DNA from 3 places in the Lysinibacillus sp. FSL L8-0312 genome. Region 1 is predicted to be linked to each of the others. Evidence: riboswitches for the same ligand, from Rfam matches in the RefSeq annotation. Region 1 holds a riboswitch; each other region holds the start of a gene.
The links. A riboswitch is a leader RNA that binds a small molecule or an ion and turns the genes downstream of it on or off. The one in region 1 is predicted to bind S-adenosylmethionine.

Region 1 (10,809 bases):
GCTATCCAGGTGTGAAGGGGATTGGTCCTAAGCAAGCACTAACGTTAATCCAAACATATGGCTCGATTGACAAAATTTTAGCGTCGCTCGGTGAATTAAAGCCAGGGCAACGGACAAAAATTCAAGAGAATTTGGACATGCTGAAATTATCCCATGAGCTTGCAACAATTCAAACGAATGTTCCAATTGATGCCGATTTTACAAGCCTTATGTTACCAAACTATGAACCGCAAATTTTTAAAGAGATAGAAGAGAGTGGCTACACGCTAATTGCAAAGCATGCACGCTCATTATATTCCCTTATTTAATGGATCATCACAGAGTATAGCAATATGCTCTGTTTTTTTATGAGAAATGAGTGGAGAGAGCAAATAAGGACGTTTCATTATTTGCCCTACTGAGGTGTTATTTTAACGAACGATAATACTTTGTCATTGTCTTTGTAGAGAGCCTGCCGAATTTGACTGTCACGTTGTGGCCCACCATTATCATGAAATATTAACGATAACGTATCATTTTTTATGGTATAGCCAATAAGCGGTACCCAATGGTAGGCAAATGTTGATTTTTTATTCTGCCACTGTAGGCTAAAATAGCGGTCAAAACGCATAGCAACAGGGCGACCTGCGTCAATTTCTTGTAAAGCTTCTTTTAGTGAACAAGTTCGAATATCCCAGGTGGGTTGCAGTTCGCGGAGGTTGTGAATCAGTCGCCATTTGAACAAACCAATTTTTGTGCCACCAAGCTGTCGATAAAGCTTATTAATAGAAGGAGCTGAACTGTTCAAATAGTTTAAAATGACGTAAATCGTAGTGGGCCCACAGGCAGAATTTCGATAGCTTGGTGCAATGGATGCATCATATTGTGATGTTCCATATAAGGCCAATTGTTGGTGCATCATGTTTCCCTTCCAAAAAGAGCTGCATTTCAAGAAGAAATGCAGCTCTTTATTCATTATTATTGTGCAGCTAAAAATTCTGTTACTTGCTGAGGTGTTTTGGCATTGGCACTGTGTAAGTGTGCAAGTTTTTCACCGTTTTGGAAAATCAATAAGCTTGGGATTCCCATAACATCATATTTGTCAGCGATTTCTGGAAGCTCATCACGATTTAGCTCATACCAATCATATTGGTTGTACTCTTCAATGATTGGATCGATGAACATATTCATGCGTGTGCAATCTGGGCACCAGCCAGCGTAAAATTTCACTAGCACCTTTTGGTCACCAGCGATTAGTTCATTAAATTGTTCTGCAGTAGTAATTGTTTTCATCAGTATTCACTCTCCTTGCTTTTCATTCTACACATTTTTCTCTCAACCTGAAAGTTTTCTGTTTGGCTGTTTTGAGCGCTACATATTGTCTGCTTTTAGCTCGTAAAGAACAAAAAAAGATGTATATTGCAAAAATAATTCTTGAAAAAAGATTGCTAAATTAGACAAAATAATCTACACTAAAAACAGAAAAGTAGTTTTATCTTCATTCATTAAGAGTTGTAATGAGAACGGAGATAAACCTTAGTAGTGCTTGGTTGAATGGAGTGAATCTCATCCAACAACAAGACAAAAATCCACTAAGGTACACTTGATATTTTTTTGGCCAAAAAATGAATGGCTATTCATTCAATGGGAGAATAAGGGGGAATTGCTTGTGACTTACAACATTAAAAAAGCAGCTGTTCTAGGTTCTGGGGTGATGGGCTCTGGAATTGCAGCACATTTAGCAAACATCGGTATACCAACATTACTATTGGATATCGCACCGAAGGAACTGACGCAAGAGGAAGAAGCAAAGGGTCTTTCTTTAGCGCATCCAGCTGTAAGAAATCGTATTGTAAACGGAGCTTTGCAAAAGTTATTAAAGCAAAAGCCAGCACCACTTACTTCTAAGAAAAATTTATCACTACTAACGGTTGGCAACTTTGAAGATGATCTAGGGAAACTAAAAGATGTAGATTGGATTATCGAAGTTGTTGTGGAAAATTTACCAATTAAACAAAGTCTCTATGAAAAAATTGATGCTGTTCGTACACCGGGAACAATCATTAGTTCAAACACATCTGGTATTAGTATTGATGCTATGGCAGAGGGACGTTCAGATGATTTTAAAAAGCATTTCCTTGGCACACACTTTTTCAACCCACCTCGCTATTTAAAATTACTAGAGGTGATTCCTGCTAATACAACTGCTCCTGAAGTAGTTAGTTTCATGAAAACATTTGGGGAAGATGTGCTTGGTAAAGGTGTTGTACTGGCGAAGGACACACCAAACTTTATTGCAAACCGCATTGGAACATATGGTTTACTGATCACATTACAGGAAATGTTAAAAGGTGGTTATTCAGTTGGTGAAGTAGACTCTGTAACAGGTCCACTTATTGGTCGTCCAAAATCTGCAACTTTCCGTACACTAGACGTTGTTGGTTTAGATACATTTATTCATGTAGCAAAAAATGTTTACGACCAAACAACAGGTGAGGAACAGCAAGTATTTGCAGTACCCGAGTTTTTACAAAAAATGGTTGAAAACGGCTGGTTAGGTGCAAAATCGGGTCAAGGTTTCTTCTTAAAACAAGGAAAAGAGATACTTGAGATTGATCCAACAACATTATCGTATAGTCCAGCGAAAAAGTTAAAAACAGCTTCTATTGAAATGGCGAAACAAACACGTGGGTTAGCTAATAAAGTGAAGGCATTAACCTATGCAAAGGATCGTACAGGTGAGTTATTGTGGGGGATCTTTGCTCCAACATTAATTTACTCAGCACAGCTACACGGTGAAATTGCAGATGATGTTGTAGCCATTGATAATGCTATGAAATGGGGCTTCGGCTGGCAACAAGGACCATTTGAAATTTGGGATGCTATTGGTGTACAAGAATCTGTAGCAAAAATGGAGGCTGAAGGTCGAGAAGTCCCTGCATTTGTCAAAGAGATGTTAGCGAATGGCTTTGAGACATTTTATTCTGAATTAGATGGCGATTTAGCTTACTATGATGGTTCGCAATATGTGAAAGTTCCAGTCAATGAAAAAGAGATTAACTTAAAGCGCTATAAGAAAAAGCATGGCGTTATTAAATCAAACACAGGTGCTAGTTTAATAGATTTAGGTGATGGAGTTGCACTGCTTGAGTTCCATTCACAATCGAACGCAATCGGTTTAGATATTATCCAAATGATTAACTTTGCGGTTGATGAAGTAGAGGCTAACTATAAGGGCTTAGTAATCGGCAATCAAGGGAAAAACTTCTGTGTAGGTGCAAATCTAGGGATGATTTTAGTAGAAGCACAGGATGATAATATTTTTGAGCTAGATTTCGTGATTAAGGCATTCCAAGATGCTATGCAAAAAATCAAATATTCACGTAAGCCTGTTGTGGCAGCACCTTTTGCCATGACATTGGGTGGAGGAGCAGAGGTTTGCTTACCAGCTGCACATATTCAAGCAACGATGGAAACGTATATGGGCTTAGTGGAAGTTGGCGTTGGTTTAATTCCAGGCGGCGGTGGTAATAAAGCGCTTTATCAAAAATTCCTAAAGGGCTTACCGAACGGCGTAGATGTAGACTATCAACATATTGCTAATAAAGTATTTGAAACAATTGCAATGGCGAAGGTTTCAACTTCTGGTGAGGAAGCACGTGAAAATAACTTCTTAAACTTTGCAGATGGTATTTCTGTTAACCCAGACCATCAATTATATGATGCGAAGCAAGCTGCATTAGCGCTTTACGAAGCGGGCTATCAACCACCTGTACCAACAAAAGTGCCAGTGGTCGGTGCATCAGGCTACGGAACATTACTCATCGGTGCGCAAGGCATGTTTGAGTCAGGCTTTATTAGCGAACATGATTTAAAAATTGCTAAAAAATTAGCTTATGTCATTGCGGGTGGTAAGGTTCCGTACGGTACATTAGTTGACGAACAGTATCTATTGAACTTAGAGCGTGAGGCTTTCCTTAGCCTTGTTGCTGATCCACTTTCTCAGCAAAGAATGCAACACATGCTGTTAAAAGGTAAACCACTTCGTAACTAATTGACAAAATAGATCAATCTTGCATATGAAACAAAGGGGGATTAATACGATGCGTGAAGCCGTTATTGTAGCAGGAGCACGAACTCCAATTGGAAAAGCAAAAAAAGGTTCTTTAGCAACAGTAAGACCAGATGATTTTGGTGCTGTTGTAGTCAAAGAAACATTGAAAAGAGCGGGCTATGAAGGACCGATTGATGATTTAATTTTAGGCTGTGCGATGCCTGAAGCAGAGCAAGGGATGAATGTAGCACGTAGTATTGGGGCACTAGCAGGATTACCAGATACAACTCCTGCGCTAACGATTAATAGATTTTGTTCATCAGGTTTACAGGCAATTGCGTATGCAGCAGAGCGAATTATGCTAGGTCATTCAAAGGTGATTCTAGCTGGCGGTGTCGAGTCTATGAGTATGGTGCCGATGGTGGGGAATACACCACGCTTAAATCCGACATTAGCTGAAACGGCTCCGCAATATTATATGGGTATGGGACATACGGCTGAGGAAGTGGCTCGCCAGTACAATGTTAGTCGTGAAGATCAAGATGCTTTTGCAGTTCGCTCGCATGTTCTTGCTGAAAAGGCGATTAAAGAAGGCAAATTCAATGATGAAATTGTACCAATCGAAGTGGAACAGCATTACGTAGACGATCACAATAAACCACAAGTAAAAAAATTTACATTTAGTATGGATGAAGGTGTACGACCAGGTACATCAGTTGAAGGCTTAGCAAAATTGCGTCCAGCTTTCCATGTAAAGGGCAGTGTAACGGCTGGTAATGCCTCTCAAACTTCTGATGGTGCAGCAACTGTACTAGTGATGGATCGTGAGGAGGCCGAACAGCAAGGACTGACACCAATGGCAAAATTCCTAGGCTTTGCAGTTGGTGGTGTGCCTCCTGAAGTAATGGGAATTGGTCCGATTGTGGCAGTACCTAAAGCGTTAGAAATTGCAGGTTTATCCATAGATGACATTGATTTATGGGAAATCAATGAAGCATTTGCTTCTCAATCATTACAGGTAGTACGTCATTTAGGCATCGACCAAGAAAAAGTCAATGTCAATGGTGGAGCAATTGCATTAGGTCACCCTCTAGGTGCTACAGGAGCTATTTTAACGTTAAAGCTTATTCATGAATTGAAGCGTCAAGGGAAGAAATATGGCGTGGTGACAATGTGTATTGGCGGCGGCATGGGTGCTGCTGGTGTATTTGAAATTTTATAAAATTTTCTAGATCAGCTTGAGGTGTACGGTTTACGGTTGCCTCCGAACATGTTCACATCAAGCTTTTCTATACATGTTCATTTGGGGATTAAACAATCAAAATAGATATATTGGGAGGAATTTATCATGACTGAAAAAACAACTGATTTCATTAAAGGCGGCGGATTTCTAATTGAAGATGTGGAATTAAATCGTGTATTTACACCAGAAGATTTCACTGACGAGCATAAGATGATTGCTAAAACAACAGAGGAATATGTAGCAAATGAAGTTTTACCAGTAGTTGAAAATTTAGAGCACCATGAATTTGAGCATTCAGTGCGTCTCCTAAAAAGTGCAGGCGAATTAGGTTTGCTTGGAGCAGATGTGCCAGAAGAATATGAAGGGCTTGGACTAGACAAAGTTTCTTCAGCTTTAATTGCTGAGAAAATGTCTGTTGCAGGTGGTTTTTCCATCACACATGGTGCACATGTTGGGATTGGTTCACTACCAATCGTTCTATTTGGTAATGAAGATCAAAAGAAAAAATATTTACCTAAGCTTGCTTCAGGTGAATTAATCGCAGCATATGCATTAACAGAGCCAGGCTCAGGTTCAGATGCTCTAGGGGCAAAAACGACTGCGAAATTAAATGAGGCAGGCACACATTATATTTTAAATGGTGAGAAGCAATGGATTACAAATGCAGGCTTTGCTGACGTATTTGTTGTTTATGCAAAAATTGATGGTGATAAATTCTCTGCCTTTATCGTAGAACGTGCCTACAATGGCGTTTCAGTAGGCCCGGAAGAGAAGAAAATGGGGATTAAATCATCGTCAACTCGTACATTAGTATTAGAAGATGCGGAAGTACCTGTAGAAAATCTATTAGGTGAAATTGGTCGTGGGCATGTCATTGCCTTCAACATTTTAAATATTGGTCGTTATAAGCTTGGTGTGGGCACAATTGGTGGCTCTAAACGTGCATTGGAGTTAGCTATCCAGTATACAAACCAACGTCAGCAATTTAAAACAAAGCTTTCTGATTTCAATCTAACAAAAGAGAAATTGTCAACAATGGCTTCTCAATTGTACGCGTCCGAATCATTAAACTATCGTACTGTTGGTCTATTTGAGGATCGTTTAAGCCAGTTAAGCCTTGAAGAGCAAAAGCAAGGAAAAGTAATTGCAGGTGCTATTGCTGAGTATGCAATTGAATGCTCTATTGCGAAAGTATTTGGGTCGGAAACATTAGATTATATTGCAGATGAAGCCGTACAATTACATGGCGGTTATGGCTTTATGGCTGAATATGAGGTAGAGCGTATTTACCGTGATTCTCGTATTAATCGAATTTTTGAAGGTACAAATGAAATTAACCGCATGATTGTCCCTGGCACATTTATGAAAAAGGCGCTAAAAGGCGAACTTCCTTTATTACAAGTTGCTCAAAATTTACAGCAAGAGCTGCTAATGTTAATGCCAGAAGACATCGGTACAGAGCCACTAGCACAAGAAAAATATTTAGTGAAAAATGCTAAGAAGATTGCTGTATTAGCTGCAGGCTTAGCAGCACAACGCTTTGGTGCGAAGCTTGATCAGGAGCAAGAGGTATTAGTGAATATTGCCAATATCGCTAACCAATTATTTGCAATGGAGTCAGCTGTCTTACGTACAGAAAAGGCAATTGCTCGTGATGGCGCTGAAAAAGCACAGCAGAAATTGCTATACACGCAAATCTTCTGCCAAGAAGCATTCACAGAAATCGAAAAGGAAGCAAAAGACACAATTCTTGCTTCAGCAGATGGCGATGCAGCACGTATGACATTATCTGCACTTCGTAAATTAACACGCAATAATCCTTATAACTTAATTGCGAAGAAACGTGAAGCTTCTGTTAAACTAATCGAAGCTGAAAAATATATTGTTTAATAGCATACACTTTCACTTAGCTATCTGTAAGAGGATAGCTAGGTTTTTTTATGAGAGATGGATAGAAGCGTGAAACTGACGGATAGAACAGCTAGATTGACGGATAAAATGGAGAAAGTGATGAATAGAACAGCAAAACGGATGGATAGGCTTACGAAAATGAGAGAAGTTCCACCATTCGAAACAATTATGATGGTATACTACAGAAAAAGACAGTAGAGGAGCATTTTAATGACGATTCAATTTATCCATTATCCGAAATGTACGACATGTAAAAAAGCACAAAAGTGGTTAAATGATCATGAGGTTTCCTATGAAGAGGTACACATTGTAGAGCAATCGCCAACAAAGGATGAAATAAAAGCCATTTGGCAAGCCAGTGGACTGCCTTTGAAGAAATTTTTTAATACATCGGGTATGAAATATCGTGAGCTTGGTTTAAAGGACAAGCTAGCGGAAATGACTGAAGATGAGCAGCTGGAGCTACTTGCTTCTGATGGGATGTTAATCAAACGTCCAATCGTAACGGATGGCCAAAAAGTAACGCTAGGGTTTAAAGAATCAGATTTTGAGCAAACTTGGAAATAGCCGTATTTAAACAGGATCGAACGACTCTTCTAACCGAGATAAAGTCACCGGCAGATGTCACAAATTTTTAACAGAGATGTATTTCAAGTAACTTGAAAAAATTGTGGACTGCAATTAAGCTCGCACGTAATTGAATCTTGTTTTTATAGGAGAAGTATGGCACACTGAAAGTGAATATATTACATATTTATGGAGGGGTTTTTTGCATGAGCACACCTAAAGACTTACGTTATTCTGAAGAACATGAATGGGTAAAAACAGAAGATGGAAAAGTACGTATTGGTATTACTCACTTCGCACAATCTGAATTAGGAGATATCGTTTTCGTTGAGCTTCCACAAGTTGGCGACGAAATCAAAACAGATGATCCATTCGGTAGCGTAGAATCAGTTAAAACTGTTTCTGAATTGTATGCACCAATCTCAGGTACTGTAGTTGAAGTAAATGCAGATTTAGAAGATAGCCCAGAATTCGTTAATGAATCACCATATGAAAAAGCATGGATGATCGTTGTGGAGCCTGCTGATGCATCAGAAGTTGAAAAACTAATGACAGCAGAGCAATACGAAGAAATGATCGCTGAATAAGACAAGCTATAATCGAAAAACGTCGGAAACTACCGGCGTTTTTTGTTATATAATGACTTATAATGGGGATGTCTAAATGGAGGTGGCGTAATGTTCGAGGGAAAATGCTTAATAGTAGAAGGACGCTCAGATAAGCTACAAATTGAGCCAATTTTAAATGAGAATGTTACAATACTATGTACGAATGGTACAATTGGTGTGCATCAATTAGAAGAGCTGCTCGATCCCTATGAGAGCTGTGAGCTATTTACTTTTTTTGATGCAGATACTTCAGGCGATAAGCTGCGTGCATTAATGGACAGACATTATCCAGAGGCAGAGCATTTACGTACAATGCCAACCTATAAGGAAGTAGAGACGACACCAAGAAAAGTGTTAGCGATGATATTACTGCGTGCACATTTTTCAATCCATAATGAATATATTTTGTAAGGTTGAGTGAGGAAATGGAAGAATGGTCAAAAGAGCAGTGGGAAACGGCTAAACAGTCGGGACAGAAAGCTGCATTTTATTTATATACACCGATGTGTGGAACGTGTGCAGTGGCATCTAAAATGATGGCCATTATTGAACAATTACTGCCACAGCTACCAATAGGTAAAGCGAATATAAATTTTTTAGAGCATGTTGCTGTTGAGCATCAAATTGAAAGTGTTCCGTGTTTACTTGTTAGTGATGGCGGAAAAGTGACAGATAAGATTTATGCTTTTCAATCCGTACCATTTTTATACGAATTGTTAAAAAAATCAATTGACTGAACTTTACTAGCGTGGTAAAGTATCAAATATATTACTAAAACATTAAATATATCGAACTCTTATAAAGAGTGGCGGAGGGAAGTGCCCTATGAAGCCCGGCAACCATCACAAAGTGAAAAGGTGCCAAATCACTCAAAGATTTTTCTTTGAAAGATGAGAGAACGGTTTAACGTTATTATACGTGACCCCTTCTACTTGTCTGTGAGTGAAGGGGTTTTCTATATGAGAAAAGGAGTATTCGCTATGATCCAGCTTCAAAATATTACGAAGAAGTACAAAACAGCAAATGGCGAATTAACGGCAGTCAAAGACGTCAACCTTACCATCAATAAAGGTGAAATTTTTGGCATTATCGGCTATAGTGGCGCTGGTAAGAGTACCATGATTCGTTTATTAAACGGTTTAGAGAAACCGACAACAGGAACAGTAACGGTGAACAGTCAAGAATTTTCATCGATTAAAGGGCAAAAGCTTAGAGCAGCTAGACAAAAGGTAAGTATGATTTTCCAACATTTCAATTTACTTTGGTCTAGAACAGTTGCCGAAAATATTGCATTTCCTCTAGAAATAGCAGGTGTTTCAAAGGCTCAACGTGAAGCACGAGTAAAGGAATTAATTGCACTTGTTGGTCTAGAGGGACGTGACAGGGCATATCCATCCCAGCTTTCTGGTGGACAAAAGCAGCGTGTAGGGATTGCCCGTGCACTAGCGAATAATCCAGAGGTTTTACTATGTGATGAGGCGACTTCCGCACTCGATCCTGAAACGACGGATGCCATTCTTGATTTACTCGTTGATATCAATGAACGTTTAGGCTTAACAATCGTTTTGATTACCCATGAAATGCATGTCATCCGCAAAATTTGTCATCGTGTAGCGGTCATGGAGGCAGGCGAAATAGTGGAACGTGGTGAGGTATTGCAAGTTTTCCAAGCACCACAAGCGGCTATTACTAAAAAATTCGTATCTCAGATTACGGATACAAAGGAAACACAGGATACGGTGGCACAAATCAAAACAAATTATCCAACTGGACAACTTGTCAAACTGATTTTTGTTGGTGAAAAGACCGAGCAGCCGGTTATCTCACATCTTGTGAAACAATTTGATGTAGAAGTAAGCATTGTTCATGGTAATATTTCGCAAACGAAAAACGGTGCATACGGTACACTGATTGTGCAAATTGATGGCTCGAAAACAAATGTGGCTGAAGCCCTTCGTTATTTAAATACAGTCGAAGTACAAACGGAGGTGATCGCAAATGCTAACTAATCTTTTTCCAAACGTAGACTGGGAAAATATGTGGCAAGCTATGTATGAAACATTGTACATGACGGCAATTTCTACAGTTGTCACATTTATTCTTGGGTTAGTCATTGGGATCGTTCTATTTTTAACAAGCCCTAATCAGCTATGGGCTAATAAAATGGTTAACTTTTTAACGGGTTCAATCGTTAATATTTTCCGCTCCATCCCATTTATCGTGTTAATTATTTTATTAATTCCATTTACGAAATTCTTACTTGGTACGATTCGGGGAGCAAATGCGGCATTACCTGCTCTAATTATTGGTGCAGCCCCGTTCTACGCTCGTATGGTATTGATTGCGTTACGTGAAATAGATAAAGGTGTCATTGAAGCAGCCCGTTCAATGGGGGCAAAAACATCCACAATTATTTGGAAAGTACTGATCCCTGAATCTTTACCAGC
Region 2 (10,809 bases), 380 kb from region 1:
CTCTTCAATGATTCAATGGAATGGATATAGATAGTCAATTCATTGACTATCTATATCCTCCTATTTTACGCCTTAAACATTGAAGTAGCGAGCATCGGGATGAGCAAAAACAATCGCTGAAACAGATGCTTCAGGCTCCATCATAAAACCTTCTGTAAGGTGAACGCCAATATCCTCAGGCTTTAATAAGCCGAATAGTTTTTCCTGATCCTCCAAGTTAGGACACGCAGGATAACCGAAAGAAAAACGTTGCCCTTGATATTTAGCTGCAAAACGATCTCTCATTGTAAAATCAGTGGCATCTGGGAAGCCCCATTGGTCACGTATTTCTTGATGCATACGTTCAGCAAAGCCCTCTGCTAATTCTAGTGCAGTCGATTGCAGTGCATGGCTTTCAAGGAATTTGCCAGCCTCTTTTAACTGACGAGCTGTTGCCATAACCCCTTGCCCTGCTGTTACCACCATGAGCGCAATATAATCCATTTCTCCACTCTCTACCGTTTTTAAGAAATCGGCAAGACATAAAAATGGTTCTACTTGCTGGCGCGGGAAAGTAAAACGTTCAATTTCTGTTTTACTATCGGCAGGATCATAAACAACGACATCATCCCCATCCGCTTGAGCAGGGAAAAATTGATATAAACCTGAAGGCTTTAATAAATCACTTTTTAAATAATCATCTACTAAATCCTTTAGTTCTGTTGCTCGTGAATCACCGGCATCTAGCAATTGCTGAACCTGCCCTTTCAAGCCTAAATGATGTCCCAGCAATGTACGCATATTGACGTATGGATATAAATGCGATACTGCATAGTCTTTCTTCACATGACGACGTAAATCAGCTGGTAAAAATACTGACGCTCCCTTTACAGTACGTACTGGCTTTATTGTTATCTCTTTAGCTGGACGTGCAGCTCTTTTTACATCTGCCTCTAGACGTTTTTGACGAGATTCCTGGATTTCAGCTAAGAAATTCGCACGCGTTTCCTTACCCATTAATAGATTTGCTTGCTCTAATCCCTGCATAGCATCCTTTGAATAAATAACTGGACCATTGTATTCATCTGCAATTTTTGTTTCTGTAAAGCGTCGAGAAAGTGCAGCTCCACCAACTAAAATCGGTACATCAATGCCAGCCTCTTTGAAATCCTGAGCAGTAATGACCATCTGTTGCGCTGATTTTACCAGTAAGCCTGATAGCCCGATAAAATCTGGTTTTTCCTTGCGAATCGCTTCAATCAATTGTGCTGGTGTTACTTTAATGCCTAAATCGACAACCTTATAGCCATTATTACTTAAAATAATATCAACAAGGTTTTTCCCAATATCGTGCACATCTCCTTTAACGGTAGCCAAAACCATTTTCCCTTTTCCAGCACTCTCTTCATCCTTTTCCATGAATTGCTCTAAATGGGCAACAGCAGCCTTCATCACGCCTGCTGATTGTAAAACCTCCGCTACAATGAGTTGGTTATCATTAAACAATCGACCTACCTCAGCCATACCAGCCATTAAAGGACCATTAATAATATCAAGTGGCGCCTCAAAGATTTCGCGTGCAGCATCTAAATCCTCAATCAGCCCTTCTTTTGTACCTTCTAAAATATAATAAGCTAAACGACCTTCAACCGTTTTTGGTATATCCGCTTCGGTTTTTTCTTTCTTTTTATCACGATAAAAGTCTGTGAATACTGCTAATGTTTCATCATTCGTATTAAACAGTAAGTCATTTGCAAGTTTAATTTCTGCCTCTGGAATGGATGCATAACGTTCTAGTTTCTCTGTATTGACAATGGCATAATCTAAGCCGGCCTGTGTACAATGATAAAGATACACAGCATTCAGTACTTCACGGCCAACTGGTGGTAAGCCAAATGAAATATTACTTACACCCAGTACAGTTAATGTCTGTGGCATCTTTTCTTTGATTAGTCGAATTCCTTCAATTGTTTCTAGAGCCGATCCAATATACTGCTCATCACCAGTCCCTACAGGGAACATCAACGGGTCGAAAATGATATCCTCCGGTGCAAGTCCCCATTTTTCAGTTAATAATTTATAGGAACGTTCGGCAATTTCAAGCTTGCGATGACGATCAACGGCCATTCCTATTTCATCAATGGTTCCAACTACCAATGAGGCTCCATACTTCTTTACGAGTGGCATTACTGCATCAAATCGTTCTTCACCATCTTCTAGATTTATAGAGTTAATGATGGCTTTTCCTTGAGAAAATTTTAATGCTTCCTCAATGACCTTTTCATCTGTCGAGTCGATTACAAGAGGAACCTTAACCTTTTTCACAACCTCCTGCATAAAACCACGCATATCAGCTAATTCATCACGATCAGGGTTGGCTAAACAAATATCAATAACGTGTGCACCATTTTTTACTTGCGCACGTGCAATTTCTGCAGCTTCTTCAAACTTCCCATCAATGATTAAATTCTTAAATTTACGAGAGCCTATAACATTCGTTCTTTCACCAATAAATAATGGACGCATAGAATCGTCATACAATAATGGTTCGATTCCTGATACCGCATGACCATGTGTTTTCTCTGGTATTTGGCGTGGTTTTTCATCTTTTAAAACCTCACGGATAGCTGTGATATGAGCTGGAGTCGTCCCACAACATCCACCTACAATATTAAGCCAGCCCTTTTCTGCAAAGCCTTTTAATTTTTGTGATAAAGATTCTGGTGATTCATGATAGCAACCTTCTTCATCCGGCAAGCCTGCATTCGGATAACAGCTAATATAGCCTGTGGAAAGCTCTGCTAATGAACGAATATGATCCGTCATAAACTCTGGTCCAGTCGCACAGTTTAAGCCAACGGATAGTGGTTTAATATGTTCAATAGAAATATAAAAAGCATCAATCGTTTGCCCTGCGAGTGTTGTACCCATCGGTTCAATTGTTCCTGAAATCATGACGGGTAGTTCTTTGCCAGTTGCCGCGAAAGCACGTGCTACACCTAGAGTACCTGCTTTTACGTTTAACATATCCTGACTAGTTTCTAGTAAAAGGACGTCTGCTCCTGCCTCAATTAACGCCTTCGCCTGTACATAAAAGTTTTCCTCTAGCTCATCAAATGTAATACCGCCAGTTACGGATAATGTTTTTGTTGTTGGACCCATTGCGCCAGCAACAAAGCGTGGCCAATCTGATGTTGAAAAGTTATCCACTGCTTGACGAGCAATTTCGACGGCACGTTTATTAATTTCTTCCGCTTTTGCGCCAAGATCATATTCATTTAACACAAGAGGTGTCCCGCCAAAAGTATTCGTACAAATAATATCTGCGCCTGCCTCTAAATATTTATGGTGAATTTCCTTAATTACATCAGGTCTAGTAAGCACAAGATTTTCATTACAGCCATCAAGCTCCTCCCCGCCAAAATCCTCAGCGGATAAGTTTTCGTTTTGTAGCATTGTTCCCATTGCGCCATCAAGAATTAAAATACGTTTCTCTAGTTGCTTTTCAATCAAGTGCTTAGCCATGTATACTTACCCCTTTTTTCTGTTCATCCAATTGCTCAATATATTTCATCAACTCTAATGTCACATCATAACGTAAAAATGGAGTGATAAGGTAAATGCCATTGAAATACTGTGCAGCCACCTCAACTAATTCCTTCGCAATGGCAATCCCCTCAAATGTTGCACGTTCTTTATCTTCACCACAGGCCTTCATTCTTGCTAAGGCATCTTCAGATAATTTTATGCCTGGCACCTCATGATGTAAGAATTCAGCACTTTTATAACTTGTAACGGGCATAATACCAATATAAATAGGTGCTTGCAAATGCTTGGTTGCCTCATAAATTTCCACAATTTTTTCCTTCGTATATACTGGCTGTGAAATAAAGTAGTCTGCTCCATACTCAATTTTCTTCTCTAAGCGTGCCACAGCACGATCTAATACACGGACATTTGGATTAAATGCAGCAGCTACTGAAAAATTTGCTTTTTTACGAAGTGGTTTACCTGAGAAGGAAATGCCTTGATTTAACTGCTTAATTAATTGGATCAGCTCCATTGATGAGACATCATAAACACTTGTGGCACCTGGGAAGTCCCCAACTTTTGTTGGATCACCAGTAACAGCTAACACATCATGAATTCCTAATGCATTTAACCCCATTAAATGTGATTGCAGACCGATTAAATTACGATCTCGGCATGTAATATGTGTTAGAGGACGTACACCATTAGTACTCTTCAACAATGCACCCATAGCAATATTGCTAATACGTGGAGAAGCCAGAGAATTGTCTGCCATCATGACGACATCTGCTCCTGCATCATACAATTGTTTTGCCCCTTCCAGAAAACCATCAATTTCCAGATGTCTAGGTGTATCTAGCTCTACAATGACAGAGCGTTCGCGCTTTACTTTTTCATGAAGAGGTTCATACTTCGTTGGCTCTGCTTCACGAACAATTTGAATCTTCTCGGGTTTGGCATACTTTTCATGAACTGGTGATAACTCTTCTAAATACTTCTTCGCTGCTGCTATATGCTTCGGTGTCGTACCACAACAGCCCCCAATTAAGCGTACCCCTTGATCACGTAATTCTACAGCCGCTCGACCAAAATATTCAGCTTCTGACTCATAAACGACACGTCCATCTTCTAAGTCAAGGAGTGAAGCATTCGGATAAGCCGACATAAATGCCTTATCAGGAAGTTCTACACCTTCAAACGCCTGAATAGTATGGTGTGGACCTAGACGACAATTGACACCCACAATATCCGCACCAAGTTTTTCTAGCTCATGCAGGGCGTTATTTAAAGACATACCGTTTTGTAAAACACCAGGTTCGTGCATGGAAACTTGCGCAATAATCGGTAATTTTGTCTTTGTCCGTAGCATCTTTAAGGTAGCTGTTAATTCTTCAAAATCATAATAGGTTTCGAGTAAAAGGCCGTCTGGATTCCCAGCAAGTAAAACACTCGCTTGCTCCTCAATAGTTGCTAAGATTTCATCTAACGTTGCATCACTTTTACGAATACCACGAATACCACCAATTGTCCCTAAGACAAACTGACCTCCATCTGCCGCAGCTCGCTTTGCGATTGTAATCGCTGCTTCATTAAATTGTTGGACACGCGATTCTAATCCATAGCGAGCTAATTTAATGGCATTTGCACCATACGTATTCGTTTGGATGATATCAGCACCAGCTGCAATATATTCTCTATGAATCTTTTCAATTAACTCAGGTTTCTGTACATTCATTTCCTCATGACAATACTCCAAACCATAGCCATAAAGTACTGTGCCTATTGCGCCATCTGCCGTCAATACATGCGTTTTTAACCTTTCAAGCAATCTCATTAAACTAGCCTCTCTTCCTATATCTCTGTATAATAAAAAGCCTTCTTTTATAAAAAAAAGAAGGCTTTAATGACTCATCATTGTTTTTTCCTTCTCATCTTCGACTCAATGGTCTTCTGGATTTAGCACCTGACAAAAAAGTTGGTTGCTGAAGCTTCAATGGGCCAGTCCCTCTGCTTCTCTTGATAAGAATGTAGTATGAATTTTTTAAATAATTAAAAGAATCATATCGTTTACTGACGAATGAGTCAAGACTATTTCACATAACAAAGATATTTTTCACTTAAAAGCTTAGAAATTGGCTAGTTCCTTTGCAAGCTCCTCACCGATTTTTTTCCCATTTTGAATACAAGCACCAATCCCTACCCCAAAGTATGAACAACCTGCGATGGATAGATTAGGATAGTTTTCTTGTAATTCTTGAACTAAACCTTGTAATGCTTCACGGTGAGCTAGATCATATTTTGGCATTTGATCAATCCATTTTGTGACATTAATAACTGTTGGCTGTTCCTCTATTCCTAGGCTCTTGCGCACATCCTCTAAAGCAACCGCTGCTAATTCTTCGTCAGACATGGCACGGAGTTGCTCATATGCTGGATTGATGCTTTTATAAAAGAGTCGCACAAGTAATTTATGATCTCTTGATGTATGCCTCCATTTACGACTTGTCCAAGTTGCAGCATTACATGTAACGTCAGAATTATGTGAGACAATATAGCCCGTTCCATCTGCTGGCAATCTAGAGTCTGGTACATCAAAACCTAAATAGATCGTAATTGCTGAAGCTGTCGTAAATTGGTCAAAATAACGGTTTAATGATTCATCCTGTAGTAGGCCTTGAACAGCCTCATTCGGCAGTGCTAAAACGACATAATCTGTCTCGATGCTTTCACCATTAGCTAAGGCAATTGAATAGTGGTTTTCTTGCTTTTGAACATTGACAGTTGCGACACCCTTGATGATCTCTACATCAGTTAATGTTTGTTCGAGACGATCAATTAGAGAAGATAAACCGTTTTTGAACGATATAAACTTTTTATTGGCTGCTTTAGCAAATTGCTCACGATTCGCATCAAAGCCTTTTATGATACTTCCATACTCGTTCTTATAGTCAATCAAGTACGGTAAAGTAGAGGCAATCGAAAGCTGGTGTAAATCCCCTGAATAAACACCTGCAAGAACGGGTGCAATTTGATTTTTCACAAGCTCTTCCCCTAAATAATAGGTTAAAAACTCTCCAATTGAACTTTCCTTTGTGAAGTCTTTGTTTGGTAAAGTCAAATCTTTTAATGCATCTTGTTTACCTTGCTCTGTAATCAATGTGCTTTGCTCCAAGGATGCCAAACTCATTGGTATTCCAAAAGTAGAATCTGCCGGAATGGCATGTAATTCATTATTCGTATAAATATAGGAAATACCTGTTTCGTTGTAAACTAGATTCTCCTCAAAATCAAGCTCCTGTACAAGCTCCATAACACCTTTATGACGAGCTACAATCGAGTCAGCACCTGTTTCCATAATAAAACCTTGCTCATGTGTTGAATATAATTTGCCCCCTAAATATGTATTTTTTTCTACAAGCACTAGACGCACATCTACATTATTTTCCTTCACTTGACGTTGTAAATAATGCATTGTGCATAATCCTGTAATACCGCCACCTAATACAACAACTGTTTTCATAGTAACCGCCCCTATTTTTAGTTCTTCCTACAGTATAAACTTATTTTCATTGAAAATTACGTTAAACCCTTTACAAATTTAGCAAAAATAGAGCTACCTCATCTGTGAGATAGCTCTAGCTTAATCATATGGAATTTCCATTTCAAGATTTACAAAAATACACATATTTATAGGTACTATAGTGTTTAATATGTCTAAAAAATACGGAAACATAAACGTTAATTTAGTAGTCTATCCTTTTAGATTTTGGGAAAAGCTTGCTAAGTTTTCTGCTGAATTCGTTACTTCTGTAAATGATGTCCCTAACTCGTTTAATATCCCGACGATTGCTTGTATTTTCGTTGCCATACAGTCGTTTTGATCCTTTGCTTCTGTCATGGCTCCCAATATGCTTGTAAATTGACCTTCAGTTTGTAACATGTTTTCCTCACCTGACGCCACTTCATCTTGAATATTTGCCAGAGAATGCTCTAATTTCTCTGTCCGTTCACTCGTTTTTTTCAATAACAATGCCACCGAAGTAACCGAATCCTTCGTTTGAATAGATAATTTACGCACCTCATCAGCCACTACACTAAAGCCTTTGCCCGCTTCTCCAGCACGCGCCGCTTCAATTGCAGCATTCAATGCCAACAGATTGGTTTGATTAGCAATATTAGTAACAACATTCATGATTGTCTCCATTTCCCTAGACATATCCGATAATTGTTCAATATTTTCTTCTATATCATGAAGTGAATGAATAATATTAAGCATATTTTGTGATTGATTTTTTAAACGTTCACGACCTTCAAGTGCTTGATTTTCAGCCAGTGTTGAGACATCAAGTGATTTTTTAGCCAATTGTTTAATTTCGTCAGATTGCTTGCTTAAGCAGCAAAATGAATTATTTGTTTCCTGAGAAATTGTGGCAAGTGCTTCGGAAGAATCAACAATTTGTCGTTCAATAGCTTCTTTCTCATGCATCATTTTTTCTTTCATTTGTTCTACAGTGTTTTCAAAAGCCTCCAAAACCAGCTGCTGCTCGAAATTACAAATTTTCGATATGGCCCTGATCGTATTAAATTGATCTTGGGGGTGCTCTATATTTTTTTCGACTAAATCAATAAATGATATGGATAAATCTTGGAATGCGCAAATATACCATTGGGTTCTAAGCCCAATATGAACATGTACCTTTGCAATTTTTACTCGTCTTTGGTAATACACCTCATCAATGGTTCCGTTAAACATTTCAATAATATGCTGCCGTAGTGTTACTTTAAGTCTGTCTACAGAACTATGATGACTTATAATATCTACCAAATGATGCTCTGTTCCTATCATGTTGTAAAAACGGTTTACGATGTGATCTACATTGTCCATAACATATGGCTGGAAAGCTTTTAAATATTGTAAGTCTTGCTTCGTTAGATTCAGCATTTCAATTTGTTTCACCATTGATTGGCGAGTAGACAAATCCATTTTTACTGTATATTGCTGTAAATCCAATACCTTCGTCTTTCTCTGTTTTTGAAAAATCACACATCTTCCCTCTTTCATTCCGTTTACTTTCAGCAGGCTGAGAAACACCAAATCCCTTTTTTAACATATTGATTGATACAAGAAAAAATACCGATAAAAACAGATTAGCTATTATGCTATGGGCTAATACTCTTTCTGTCTGGCACACTTCCTCCAAAAGCATGTCGAGTACCTCTTTGTACAATCACATAAAAAATATTCCCGCTCAGCAAGCAGACCTAGTCAGTACATGACTAACAGTAGACTTATTTACGTATGCTTTATTTCAAAATCACTCATTTACATTAATCATTTTATAAATTGCTGTCAATCTTATCGATTCCGTTTTTTTACATATACCACACCAAAAGTCCCTATCTTAAAATTAATGGTAATGCATAAGAAAAAAGCTACCACAATATTATTTGGTAGCTTTTTTACCCGTTTTCTTGTTTATTATGCCTATTTTTTTTATTTTTCTTATCCTTTTTTATTAATCTTCTTTAAATATCACTATATCAATATTTTTTACCCTCTCCACAAGAGAATCTATATACCTAAAAACACAGCCCGTTTTAAATCAAAAGTTTTATAAATGTATGGCAAATAAATAATTCAAATAAACTATATTTTTTCACACAAAATTTACAATCCTTTAAGTTCCTGTAATATTTTAGAAGCTTCTGCAACACCAGCATCTGCTGCGAGGCCATACCACTTGATGGCTTCTTTCAGATTTCTAGCAATTCCTTCACCTTTATTGTAAATATGCCCTAGTTGTAGCTTAGCATCCGCGTCTCCTTGAATTGCAGCCTGTTTAAACCAATGAATACCTTTTTCGATATTGCGTATACCAGTTAGTCCATTACTCCATATATAGCCCAAATCATAAAAGGCATCTACATGATATTGTTCAGCCGCTCTTTCATACCAAAAGAGGCCGCGGTTTACCTCCTTTGTTTGACCCAAGCGTCCCTCTAAATATATTCCACCAAGCCGATATTGCGCTTCGACATAACCTAGCTCTGCTGATTTTTTGTAGGCATTAAAGGCTGCTTCTACATCTGCTTCGACACCCAGTCCCTGCTCGTATATAATTCCTAACGTAAACATCGCCTCTGCCACATTTTTTTCAGCAGCATAATCAAACCATTGTTTTGCTAATATAAAATCTTGCGGTACGCCTTCCCCATTGAAATACATATCCGCTAAATTATTGGCGGCATCCGCATGCCCCTGTAAAGCTGCTTTTTCATAGTATGAAAAAGCAAGGGAATCATTTTCTTCCACACCAATCCCCTCAAAGTAAAAATTCCCTAGTACGTATTGAGCATCTGCATGATTCTGAAGCGCTGCTAATTCAAACCATTTCAATGATTTTTCAGGTTGAAAATGTTCACCTTCTCTAGCGTTGTAGTATTCTCCCAATTGATATTGTGCATCTGCGTCTTGTTCTTCAACTGCTTCTTTATATAAATCAATAATGACTTCATGATCTAAATCCTCTTCATCTAAAATAGGGAGCTGTTCATCTTGATGACGGAAGTACCACTCCACAATATCAAGTACATCATCAACTACTGCTATACGGCTTGCTAGCTTTTCTAACGAAGAAATTTGCCAAACAAGGATATAGATAGATTCGGGAATGGCATCACGCAAGACATCGTCATATTCCGCTAACAATGTTAAAACATTCTCCTGTATGGACTGAGATTGTTCTGAATGGATAATTTGTAAATGCCGTTGTTGCTGTTCTTTCAATAGCCCTCGCACTATTTGATACAATATTTTTTGCAAGGCTGTTAGGGTAACTTCCGTGAATGTAAGTAATTTTATATTTTGAGCAAACCATGTATTTTCTGACTGTGTCAGATTTTGTAGGGAATCAATTCTTTCTTTATTTCGCTTGGCTAACATTTGCTCGTACATTATTTTCCTCCCTTGCACACTATGTAAAAAAACTGCCTTGCCACTATTATATGGAAGACAGTTGAAATTTGGTTACACATATGCTCTCAATAATAAGCCAACGAATAGCGTAATGATTAAAAAGACTGTAATATGGGCCCATTTATACATATCTAATAAGCCTATAAATTCTCGTGTAAATGCATTGGGAACATAGTAAAAGGCTGTCTTTGAGCCAATTCCTTCTGCATCTAGCTTTGCTTTCTTAGCATAAATACTTGCACGAAATACATGGAAATTATTGGTCACAAATAGCGAACGATATTTTTCTCCCTGCGCATGATGGTCCATTATTTTTTTGGAAA
Region 3 (10,809 bases), 1.5 Mb from region 1:
GAAAAATTTAATTGATTGGCTGAAAGTTCGCTCTCGTCCATTCCTATTCTCAACAGCTCTACCACCTGGTGATGTAGCAGCCATTACAGCAGCTGTACAAATGCTGATTGATTCAACAGAGCTGCACGATAAGCTTTGGGATAATGGCAACTATTTAAAAGCTGGACTGGAGAAGCTTGGCTTTAATATCGGTGCATCTGAAACACCGATTACGCCTTGTATCATTGGGGATGAAAAGCTGACACAGGAATTTTCAAAACGTCTTTTTGAAGAAGGCGTTTATGCAAAATCAATTGTTTTCCCAACTGTGCCAAAAGGTACAGGACGTGTTCGTAATATGCCAACAGCGGCACATACAAAAGAAATGCTGGATGATGCGATTGCGATTTACGAAAAAGTTGGTCGTGAATTAGGCGTTATTCAATAAGAAAAAGGCTTCCTCATGGATGGGGAAGCCTTTTTGTGTGATAGAAAGTTGAAAGTGGTGGATAAAAGTGAAAAAATAGTCGATAGCAGCTCATAACTGATCGATAGCCACCTGAAAGTAGTCGATAGCTTTATTTCGAACCTATAATTTTGGCTGTTCTTAATTGCTGAATGTCTTCAGCGGAGATATTCAAAGCCTGTAAAATCTCCTCATTATGTTGTCCTAAAGTAGGTGCTGCACTTGTTAGGTGACCTGGTGTTTGTGAGAACTTGGCTGGGAAGCCTAATGTACGCATCGGTCCTGCAGTTGGGTGCTCATAGGACAAGACCATGCCACGCTCTAGAATATGTGGATCATTTAATGTTTGATCGTAGGAATAGATTGGGCTAGAGGGTACGCCGTGTTCATCCAATAGCGCTAGCCAGTAAATAGCTTGATGCTTGATTAATTCGCTCTCAATTTCTGCCTCCAGTACTTTCACATGTTGGGCACGTGAATAGTTGGTAGCAAAGAGGGGATTGTCTAACCAATCAGGTCGGTTGATAACTTTTGTTGCAAAAATCTCCCATAGCTTTTGATTGCCAGCACCTATTAAAATATAGTCGTCCTGCGTTTTGAAACCTTGATAGGGTGCGGATACCCGATGTGCTGTTCCAGTCCGCTCCGGTAGTTCGCCATGTCCAAAGTAAGCAGCGGCCTCCCATACAGTCCATGCTAGACCTGATTCCACTAAGGAAACATCAATATATTGCCCCTCGCCACTACGCAGCTTATAAATATAGGCCATTAAAATAGATTGTAATGCTGTTTGAGCAGCAGCAATATCATTCACGGCAAAGCCGACTTTTACAGGTCGACCATCCGCTTCACCCGTCATATGCATTAAGCCATTCAGACCCTGTGCCATAATATCATAGCCACCCTTTTGACTATACGGACCCGTTTGTCCATAGCCTGAAATAGAGCAATAAATAAGACCAGGATTGATAGCTTTTAATGTGTCATAATCAATACCAAGCTTTTTTGTGACACCTGGTCGATAGTTTTCCACAAGGACATCAACAGATTGGATAAGTTCTTTAAATAAAGCTAATCCCTCTGGCGTTTTTAAATTAATACAAACCCCTTTCTTATTGCGATTGACCATCATATACATATGGCTTTCTTCATTTATAAAAGGACCCATTGTACGGGTATCGTCTCCATTTGGATACTTCTCAATTTTGATAACCTCTGCACCCATATCTGCTAAGACCATCGTGCAATAAGGACCAGCTAGTACTTGCGATAAATCAACAACTCTTAATCCTTGTAATGCTTGTTTCATCTAACCTCAGTCCCATCATGTTTGACTAATGTGATGTTGCGTAATCCTTTGACAGAGGTCGCACCTGCTAAAGCGATGGAAACCTTTAATTCATCATAAAGATTGGTCATCACCTTTTCGACGCCCTGTTGTCCTTCAAGGGCTAGCCCATAGACGAAAGGGCGTCCGATTGCAACGGCATCCGCTCCTAAAGCAAGTGCTTTTAAAGCATCCATGCCACGATAGACACCACTATCTAAAATAATAGGAATTTGTCCATTCACAACTTTCGCAATAGCAGGAAGTGCATCAAGTGAACCAATAACACCATCTAATTGACGGCCACCGTGGTTTGATACAATAATGCCATCAATACCATTGTCGATAGCTAGCTTCGCATCTTCAGGATGTAAAATTCCCTTCAATAGTATAGGAAGGTTTGTACGCTTTTTTAATTCTCGAACATGCGCCCAATTAAGTGTTGGGTGGAAGACATTTTGCAAGACACCTTGTACGTAGGACTCGAATGAATCATCAGGTAAAGTGGCTGTAAAAACGGGATCATTCATATAATTGCCTCGTGCATAGCCTAGCTTCAATGGTGAAAATTGATTGCGGACATCTTCTTCACGCCAACCAAGCATTACTGTATCGACAGTTAAGACAATCGCTTCAAATCCGGCTGCCTCCGCTCGTGCCACCATACTAAAAGCGATTTCTTCATTAGTAGACCAATATAATTGAAACCATTTTGTTGCAGAAGGAGCAGCTTGAGCAACTTCTTCAAGTGCATAAGTGGAAACGGTGCTTTGAATATAGGGCATGTTTAAATGCTCGGCAGCACGTACTACAGCAAGCTCACCTTCATCATGAACCATTCCGTTCATGCCGACGGGAGCAAAGAGCAATGGAGTTGGGTATGTTTTACCAAACAAATTAATCGATGTTTGAACATTTGAAACATCCTTTAAAAAGCGAGGAACTATAGAATACTTTTCGAAAGCTGCACGATTATTGCGCAGTGTTTGTTCACCACCAGCACCTGAACGGATATAGCCAAAAGGTCCAGCTTCGATTTTTTCCGCTACGGCCTTTTCTAAATCTGCAAAGCAAATGGGGAAGGGGGCTTGTGCAGTAATATTTTTTAAGAGTAGATCACCATCAGTTATGTTTGTCATCGTTACTACCTCACTTATTTATTGAAAATAGGCTTTCTTTTGTTTAAGAAGGCTTGAATACCTTCGTTATAATCATCTGAACTAAATGAATTAAGAACGATCTGTGCCAGCTCATCGCTTTCTTCGTTTTCACCATCTACAATTGCTTGGATCATTTTTTTGATGCCTGCGTTTGCAATGGATGATTTACTTAATAGATGTTCAGCAAAATGCAGCGTGGCACTTTCAATATCCTCTGGCTCATGTAAGGCTGTGATTAAACCGATGTTTTTTCCATCTTGTGCTGTAAAAATGTTGGCTGTGTATAAAATCTCTTTCGCCTTGGCAACACCAACAAGATTGATGAGACGCTTTGTACTTTCAAGATTATAGACAATACCAATATTCGCCGCTGTGATGCCAAGCTTACTCTTTGGTGTCGCTATTCTAAAATCACATGCGTTGGCTAGTTCTAAGCCACCACCAATGGCTAAACCCTGAATCATAGCAATTGTCGGGTGAGGAAATTTATAGAGGGTATCAATCGCCTTTAGAGCCAAATCATTATAGGCTTTGGCATTGTCCGCGGCATAACGAATATCTAAAAACTCGCTAATATCGGCACCAGATGAAAAGGCTACTTCATTAACGCCACGGACAATTAAGAGCTTAATAGAAGAATCTACACGTAACTGCTCAAGTTGCTCTACTATGTTCTGAAACATCGCCTTTGATAAGGAATTCCGTTTATCAGGTCGGTTTAACACTAACGTTGCAATATAACCATTTTTCTCTACATAAATTTCAGTTGTCATTGTCATTCTCCTCTTAATCCTTTTTCAATTTCGCAGCGAAGCGGTTGCCGATGGATTGAATGCTTTGCACAAGAATGATTAAGATAAAGACAGTTGCATACATAACATCGACCTCATAGCGTAAATGACCATAACGATAGGCGAGGTCACCCAAACCTCCAGCACCAACCATTCCTGCCATAGCCGTAGCACCGATTAAACCAATTGTGGCAATTGTTAAGCCTAAAATAATAGATGGACGAGCTTCACGTAATAGCACATGCCAAATAATATGGCGACGTTTAATACCCATGGCTGTGTAGGCTTCTACCACTCCCGAATCCACCTCTAATAGCGCAGATTCCATCAGTCGAGCAATATAAGGAGCTGTATAGACAACTAGCGGAACGATAACACCTTTAACCCCAATTGTTGTGCCGACGATCAGCTTAGTAAAAGGTAGAATGAAGAATAATAAAATGATGAATGGGACAGAACGTATAATATTGATGACTAAATTAAAAAATTGATATAAAAATTTATTGTCAAAGGATTGACCTGGTCGTGTTAATACGATTAATAGCCCCAATGGAATCCCAATGAGAATGGAAAACAATAAAGAAATTCCGACCATTTGAAATGTTTCGATAATTGATTTGCCAATTACATCTGACCAATCTGTAAAAAAGCTTTGAATACTACTCATTGAATTCGCCTCCTAATTCTTCCACCGCGACGCCATTTTCCGTAAAATATGTGAGTGCCTTTTGGACAATGTGAAGTTCTCCATGTAAATGCACCACAATGTTACCAACAATGCCGTTTTTTAATTCAATAATATTTGCCGTTAAAATATTTGGTTGTACATCATACACTTTCGTAACTTCTGCTAGTAATGGCTTACCAGTACTTTCACCTAGGAAGGTTAAACGAATGACACTGCCTGAAACATTTAACTGCTCGATCAGGGAAGGGGATAAATTACGTTGTGAAATCGTATTTAAAAACTTTCTCGTTGTAGGATGCTTCGGTTTAGCAAAAAGTTCAATAGCCGTACCAAATTCCACCACTTTTCCGGACTCAAGAACAGAAACCTCATCACATATTTTCTGAATGACATTCATCTCATGTGTAATCAGCAGGATCGTAATGCCTAATTCACGGTTAATTTTTAACAACAATTCAAGAATGGCTTCGGTTGTTTCAGGGTCGAGTGCACTTGTTGCTTCGTCACTAAGTAAAACCTCTGGCTCCTGTGCCAAGGCACGTGCAATAGCAACACGTTGCTTTTGCCCACCTGAAAGTTGGTTAGGGTAGCTGCCTAGTTTGTCTGTTAATCCAACAATTTCAGCATATTTAGTCACACGGTTTTTTACCTCTTTCTCGTTATAGCCAAGTAGCTTTAAAGGAACAGCAATATTATGGTAAACGGTTGCCGTTTTTAATAGATTAAAATGTTGGAAAATCATCCCGATTTTTTGGCGTGTTTGCCGTAATTCATGAAGAGAAAGGGCAGTAATGTCCACATTGTCGATTAACACTTTTCCAGCTGTAGGTCGCTCTAGTAGATTGACGCAACGAATGAGTGTACTTTTACCTGCACCACTATAGCCAATCACACCATGAATTTGTCCTTTTTTTACATGGAGATTGATTCCATCTACAGCCTTAATGATGTCTTTTTTCGTCTTATATTCTTTTGAGATATTTTGTAATTGAATCATCCGATTGATTGCTCCTTTCTCAAGCTCCTAAAAAGCAAGAATCTGCTCGTTTTCCATAGAGGAATTTCGGCAGATTCTTCAGCTACTAGAAGCTTCCTGAATGTATTACCAGCTAGGGATTACTGAACCTTTGAATTCTTCTTCAATGAATTGACGTACTTCATCAGATTGGTAAGCCTCAACGAACTTTTTAATTGTTGGGTCATTTTCATTTTCTGCACGTACCACAATATAGTTCACATATGGAGAGTCAGTAGATTCTAAAAGAATAGCGTCATCTTTAGGATTAATGCCAGCTTCCAATGCGAAGTTTGTATTAATAGCTGCTACATCTACTTCACTAAGCTGCTTAGGAATTTGAGCTGCCTCTAATTCGATGAATTTTAAATTCTTTTTGTTTTCTTCTACATCACGGATAGAGGCTGTTAAATCTGCCCCATCTTTTAATTTTATATAGCCTGCTTCTTGTAAAACAAAGAGGGCACGAGCACCATTTGTTGGATCATTTGGTAAACCAAACGTTGCACCATCTGGAATGTCCTCAAAGGATTTATATTTTTCAGAGTAAATACCCATTGGATTTAAAATCGTTTTGCCTACTGTTACTAAATCTGTATCATGATCTTTATTAAACGTATCGAGGAAAGGCTCGTGTTGATAGCTATTCGCATCAAGATCACCTTCAGATAAAGATGTATTAGGTAAAACATAATCAGAAAATGATTTAAGCTCTACTTCTAGCCCATTTTCTTTGGCTACTTTCGCTGCAACTTCTGCGATTTGTTCGTGTGGACCAGATGTGACACCTACGACGATTTTATTTTCATTAATTGCTTCAGCTTGACCTTTACTCTCTTCTTTAGAGCCACAACCTGCTAGAGCTGCTGCTAATGTAAGACTTGCTAAACCTACTAAAAATTTATTTTTCTTTTTCATGAAAACTACCTCCAAGATTGTTTTTATCGGTTTTTGAAAATAAAAAAACTCTCTTACAAACTAAGAGAGGCTCATGAAAAAATGTCCTCTCTTATCTATCAAACGATAATCGTTTGCAGGATTTAGCACCTTCCTTCTAAAAGGAGGTTGCCGAGCTTCATAGGGCCAGTCCCTCAGCTACTCTTGATAAGAGATTTATCATATTTTTTTGTAATTCCGATAGAACTAATATAATTTATAGGTTATAGTAAGTCAATAAATATTTTTTAAATTTTTTATATTATTATAATATTTCGTCATGAAAGAGGGATAGCAATGTCTGTAAGAGTTAATTATGGTATAGGTTCATTTGGCAAGGTTGTGAGTGCTCGATTGCTAATGGGTACAGACATTATTGAAGGAATGGAGGCACTTTGTGAGGAGAACCATATTGAGTCAGCAACAATTGTTAGCTGTATAGGTAGCCTTCAAAAGAGTAGCTTTGTTTATTTAGTACCTGATGAAACATCTCAGATTAACGTAAGTTTTAGCGATGTCATAAAAAAAGAGGGGCCACTCGAATTGATCCAAGGCTCTGGCGTAGTATGTAAGCGTGATGGGGGATATGAAACACATTTCCATGGTTCTATGAGTGATCAATGGGGCGTCGTGTCAGGGGGGCATTTAATGAAGAGCGGGAACCCTGTTATTACGGCTGACATAGTGCTAGCTGAGGTTCAAGGCATCCAGCACTTTCGAAAATTTGATGAAGAAACAGGCCATGTTCAATTTTATCCATTAGAACACGGTTTACAGCAGCCAAGGAAAATTGAAAAATAGCGAAAATGATACTAACTTTTTCTTTTCACTGAGTTGCATGTTCCTTCCTGAATTAAAAAATGTTAGACCGAGCTTATAATCGGTCTAACATTTTTACTTTTGTCCCAGCCTCATTGCATGGTTAAGGGTTGAATAATTGTAATTGTTCGATTCTATGGATTGCTTCACGTAAGCGTTCCTCGCTAACAAGTAAACCAACACGGATATAGCCTTCGCCATATTGGCCGAAGCCATTGCCTGCTGCTACAGCGATATCAGCCTTTTCCAATAATAAATCGGCAAACTGCTCGCTAGTATAGCCGAATGGTACAGGGAGCCATGCGAAGAAGGAGCCTTTTGGAGCCGTTACATGCCAACCAATTCTTTGAGCTTCTTCAATGAGTACATTGCGGCGACCTTCATAGGTAGCTCGCAGTTCATCCACACATTCTTGGGAAACTGTAAGTGCCGCTGCTGCTGCTTGTTGAATAGCAGGGAATTGACTACAAAACAGATGATCCTGAATTAGATTAATGGCAGCAATAATGTCGGCATTACCGACAGCGAAGCCTATACGCCAGCCTGCCATATTATAAGTTTTGGAGAGTGTGTACATTTCAATTCCTACTTCTTTTGCACCCTCAGCTTGTAGGAAGCTAATAGGTTTATTACCGTCAAATCCTATTGCCCCATAAGCAAAATCATGTGATACGATAATATTGTGTTCCTTCGCAAAGCGAACGGTCTCTTCAAAAAATGCAAGTGTTGCTGTACCACCTGTAGGGTTGTTCGGGTAATTTAGGTAAAGTAGCTTCGCCTTCTCTTTCACTTCATCAGGTAATGCATGATAATTAGGTAAGAAATCATTTGCAGCTAAAAGTGGCATCACTTCAAAATGGACATCACCTAATACGACACCTGATAAGTAATCTGGATAGCCAGGGTCTGGTAAGAGCATTGTATCACCTGGATTTAATACGGCTAAAGGTAGCTCAACGAGTCCAATTTTTGTCCCGCCAAGAATCGCTACCTCTGTGTCAGGATTTAGATTCACATTATATTCACGTTTATAATAGTCGGCAGCTGCTTGGCGTAATTCAGCGATACCGCGAAATGGTGAATATTTGTGATTTTGTGGATTTTCAGCCGCCTCCTGTAATGCTTGAATGATATGAGGGGGCGTTGGTTGATCGGGATTTCCTTGACCAAGATTAATGACATCGCGACCTTCTTCTAAGGCATTATTTACTTTTTGAACTAACGCTGCAAAAAATTGAGTGGGTAGTTGCTGTAGTTTTTTAGAGAATTCCATGCATGATCACCCTTTTCAGAATATAATAATTATTATTGAAGAATATGAAGCAAATAGTATTACTTTTTTTGTTAATTGTCTAGAGGAGGAATGGCTATGAAAATCGGTTGTATTCAATTAAATGTTGGCTTTGGCAAAGTAGAAGAAAATTTTGCACGAGCTGAGGACAAGATTCGAGAAGTGGCAAAAAAAGGAGCAGAAATTATTGTGCTGCCTGAAATGTGGAATACAGGCTATGCGTTAGAGAAGCTGCCTGAACTAGCGGATGTCGATGGTGAACGTACGAAATCCTTCTTGGCTGAATTAGCACAGGAACTTGGTGTACATATTGTAGGTGGTTCTGTTTCAACGAAGAAAGGCGACAAATTTTATAATACGATGTATACATTTGATCGCAATGGAGAACTTGTAGGGGAATATAGCAAAGCACATCTTTTCCGTTTAATGGATGAGCATCTCTACTTAGAAGCAGGGGATGAAATGAATCGATTTGCTCTAGGAGATATTGAAGCTGCTGGGGTCATTTGTTATGATATTCGTTTCCCAGAATGGTTACGTGCACACGCATTACAAGGAGCAAAGGTATTATTTGTACCAGCCCAGTGGCCAACACCAAGGATTGATCATTGGAAAACATTGCTGCAAGCTCGTGCGATTGAGAACCAATGTTTTGTAATAGCAGTTAATCGCATTTCAAAAAAGGTAGAAAACTTTAATGGCCAATCGATGATTATACAGCCTTGGGGAGAAGTACTTTGGATCGGTGCAGAGGATGAAGAAGTAGCGGTGATTGATGTAGATTTTTCTATTGTCGATGAAGTACGTGGAAGAATTCCAGTTTATGACGACCGTAGACCAGGACTATATCATGATGTTGTCGTGAAAGGCTAATAGAGGGGCACGCTCAAGAGGGAGTAATCTTTTGAGCGTGCCATCTTTTTTCTAGCCCTTATCCTCAATCAATGAATTTGCCAATAGCATAAATTCTAATGTAATGCGGTTATGTCCTTTCATGAAATTTTCACCTAGTAAACCTTCAAGCTTTCTTAAGCGGTGATAGAGTGTTTGACGAACAATAAATAATTGGTTGGCTGTTTGCTGCTTGGAGCCATTTGTTTGTAAATAAACCTGTAATGTTTCAAGAAGCTTGCTATTGTATTTTTTATCGTACTCAATAACGGGCTGTAAATAATCGTAAATCACTTCCTGTAAATTCACTTGCATTTGTAATTTATAGATTAAATGATATAAATGCAAATCATCATAAAAGAAAGAGGACGTTTGCACTTTGCGGCAAATATATAAAGTTTCTAAAGCAGTTTGATAGCTTTTAGGAATTTCTTCTACATCGCAAACAACCTTTCCAACGGCTATTTGAAAACCTTGTGCTTGCTGCTTTTTATAAAAGTCGGTATTGGGCAGTGTGGAAAAAATGCTATTCAATATGTCACGAATAGCTTTACTGTCTTTCGTATGAAGTAAAATAAAAATAATATAGCTTTTTCTTTCGAATAAAAATGGCATAAATCCATGTTGCTCAAAGAGATTTCGATAATAAAGCTTACTATAGACCATATCCTCCTGTGTCTTTGTCACTGTAGTAGGAGAGGATAAAATAAAGACAGCTCCACTAGATTGTGTATAGCCCGCGTAATGTGTAACGATAAATTTATAGATTTCTTCCTTAGATAATTTTTGATCAATCCAATCGACTAAAATTGTAGCATCCTCAATATTCTTTTTTTCCTCAATATAAAACTCTCGCATTAATAGCTGTGCCAGCGCCGTTGCTGTACGATCTAATATTAATAATTCAAACTCTGAAAATAGTCCATCCTCTCGATAGAGTGTTAAATTTGCATAATGCTGATCAAAGATAAAAATAGGCCCATGTTTAAATTGCTGAGCAGACTTGTTCAATGTTAATAGCTGCTGTCGTTTTTGGTGTGTCGTATTGGGGAAAAAGATAGGATTGCGTCCCTTAATGGAAAACATGATTTGTGTTTTTAATTCATTATACATATTTTGTAAAATATCTTCTGTGTTTTGTCCTAAGACAGCATTTTTGTTCAAAGCTTGTGCATAAGATTCTAGCGAAGAAATCATTAAATATTGCTGATTGATAATTTGGCTATGTAAATCCTGCGTAATACGAACAAAAGGAACTGCCTCATGAAAAACAATAATGGGAAACTGATGCCGGTTTGCCAGTGCTAGTATTGCTTTTGGAACGGTCTGAATATAAGAGCCATACTCAATACAAAGAGCAGCACAATTTTTTTGAATGATGGCTTCTACAAATGCGGTAAAATTAGCGATACTATGCTGGAGACTAATTCCTGTTGTTAATACTAA

Region 2: linked by a shared signal. The riboswitch ahead of MHI22_RS13290 (bifunctional homocysteine S-methyltransferase/methylenetetrahydrofolate reductase) and the one ahead of MHI22_RS11370 (methionine ABC transporter ATP-binding protein) in region 1 are both predicted to bind S-adenosylmethionine.
Region 3: linked by a shared signal. The riboswitch ahead of MHI22_RS18820 (MetQ/NlpA family ABC transporter substrate-binding protein) and the one ahead of MHI22_RS11370 (methionine ABC transporter ATP-binding protein) in region 1 are both predicted to bind S-adenosylmethionine.

The regions. Positions count from the first base shown of each region.
Region 1 is NZ_JBBOOV010000001.1:2,245,709-2,256,517, reverse strand. It holds gene MHI22_RS11425 (5'-3' exonuclease) at 1-308, shown strand, start outside; gene MHI22_RS11420 (C39 family peptidase) at 395-898, opposite strand; gene MHI22_RS11415 (thioredoxin family protein) at 958-1,272, opposite strand; gene MHI22_RS11410 (3-hydroxyacyl-CoA dehydrogenase/enoyl-CoA hydratase family protein) at 1,649-4,033, shown strand; gene MHI22_RS11405 (acetyl-CoA C-acetyltransferase) at 4,083-5,255, shown strand; gene MHI22_RS11400 (acyl-CoA dehydrogenase family protein) at 5,382-7,166, shown strand; gene MHI22_RS11395 (hypothetical protein) at 7,224-7,385, shown strand; gene MHI22_RS11390 (arsenate reductase family protein) at 7,398-7,754, shown strand; gene gcvH (glycine cleavage system protein GcvH) at 7,961-8,341, shown strand; gene MHI22_RS11380 (TOPRIM domain-containing protein) at 8,432-8,773, shown strand; gene MHI22_RS11375 (thioredoxin family protein) at 8,788-9,099, shown strand; SAM riboswitch class I at 9,156-9,259, shown strand; gene MHI22_RS11370 (methionine ABC transporter ATP-binding protein) at 9,343-10,371, shown strand; gene MHI22_RS11365 (methionine ABC transporter permease) at 10,361-10,809, shown strand, end outside.
Region 2 is NZ_JBBOOV010000001.1:2,625,562-2,636,370, forward strand. It holds gene metH (methionine synthase) at 73-3,504, opposite strand; gene MHI22_RS13290 (bifunctional homocysteine S-methyltransferase/methylenetetrahydrofolate reductase) at 3,497-5,344, opposite strand; SAM riboswitch class I at 5,436-5,536, opposite strand; gene MHI22_RS13295 (protoporphyrinogen oxidase) at 5,636-7,030, opposite strand; gene MHI22_RS13300 (globin-coupled sensor protein) at 7,262-8,554, opposite strand; gene MHI22_RS13305 (SEL1-like repeat protein) at 9,179-10,465, opposite strand; gene MHI22_RS13310 (YdcF family protein) at 10,538-10,809, opposite strand, start outside.
Region 3 is NZ_JBBOOV010000001.1:3,725,837-3,736,645, forward strand. It holds gene MHI22_RS18790 (glycine C-acetyltransferase) at 1-427, shown strand, start outside; gene MHI22_RS18795 (CaiB/BaiF CoA transferase family protein) at 558-1,754, opposite strand; gene MHI22_RS18800 (alpha-hydroxy acid oxidase) at 1,751-2,911, opposite strand; gene MHI22_RS18805 (enoyl-CoA hydratase/isomerase family protein) at 2,926-3,705, opposite strand; gene MHI22_RS18810 (methionine ABC transporter permease) at 3,719-4,390, opposite strand; gene MHI22_RS18815 (methionine ABC transporter ATP-binding protein) at 4,383-5,408, opposite strand; gene MHI22_RS18820 (MetQ/NlpA family ABC transporter substrate-binding protein) at 5,514-6,344, opposite strand; SAM riboswitch class I at 6,433-6,537, opposite strand; gene MHI22_RS18825 (PPC domain-containing DNA-binding protein) at 6,660-7,163, shown strand; gene MHI22_RS18830 (pyridoxal phosphate-dependent aminotransferase) at 7,285-8,454, opposite strand; gene MHI22_RS18835 (carbon-nitrogen family hydrolase) at 8,551-9,345, shown strand; gene MHI22_RS18840 (PucR family transcriptional regulator) at 9,397-10,809, opposite strand, start outside.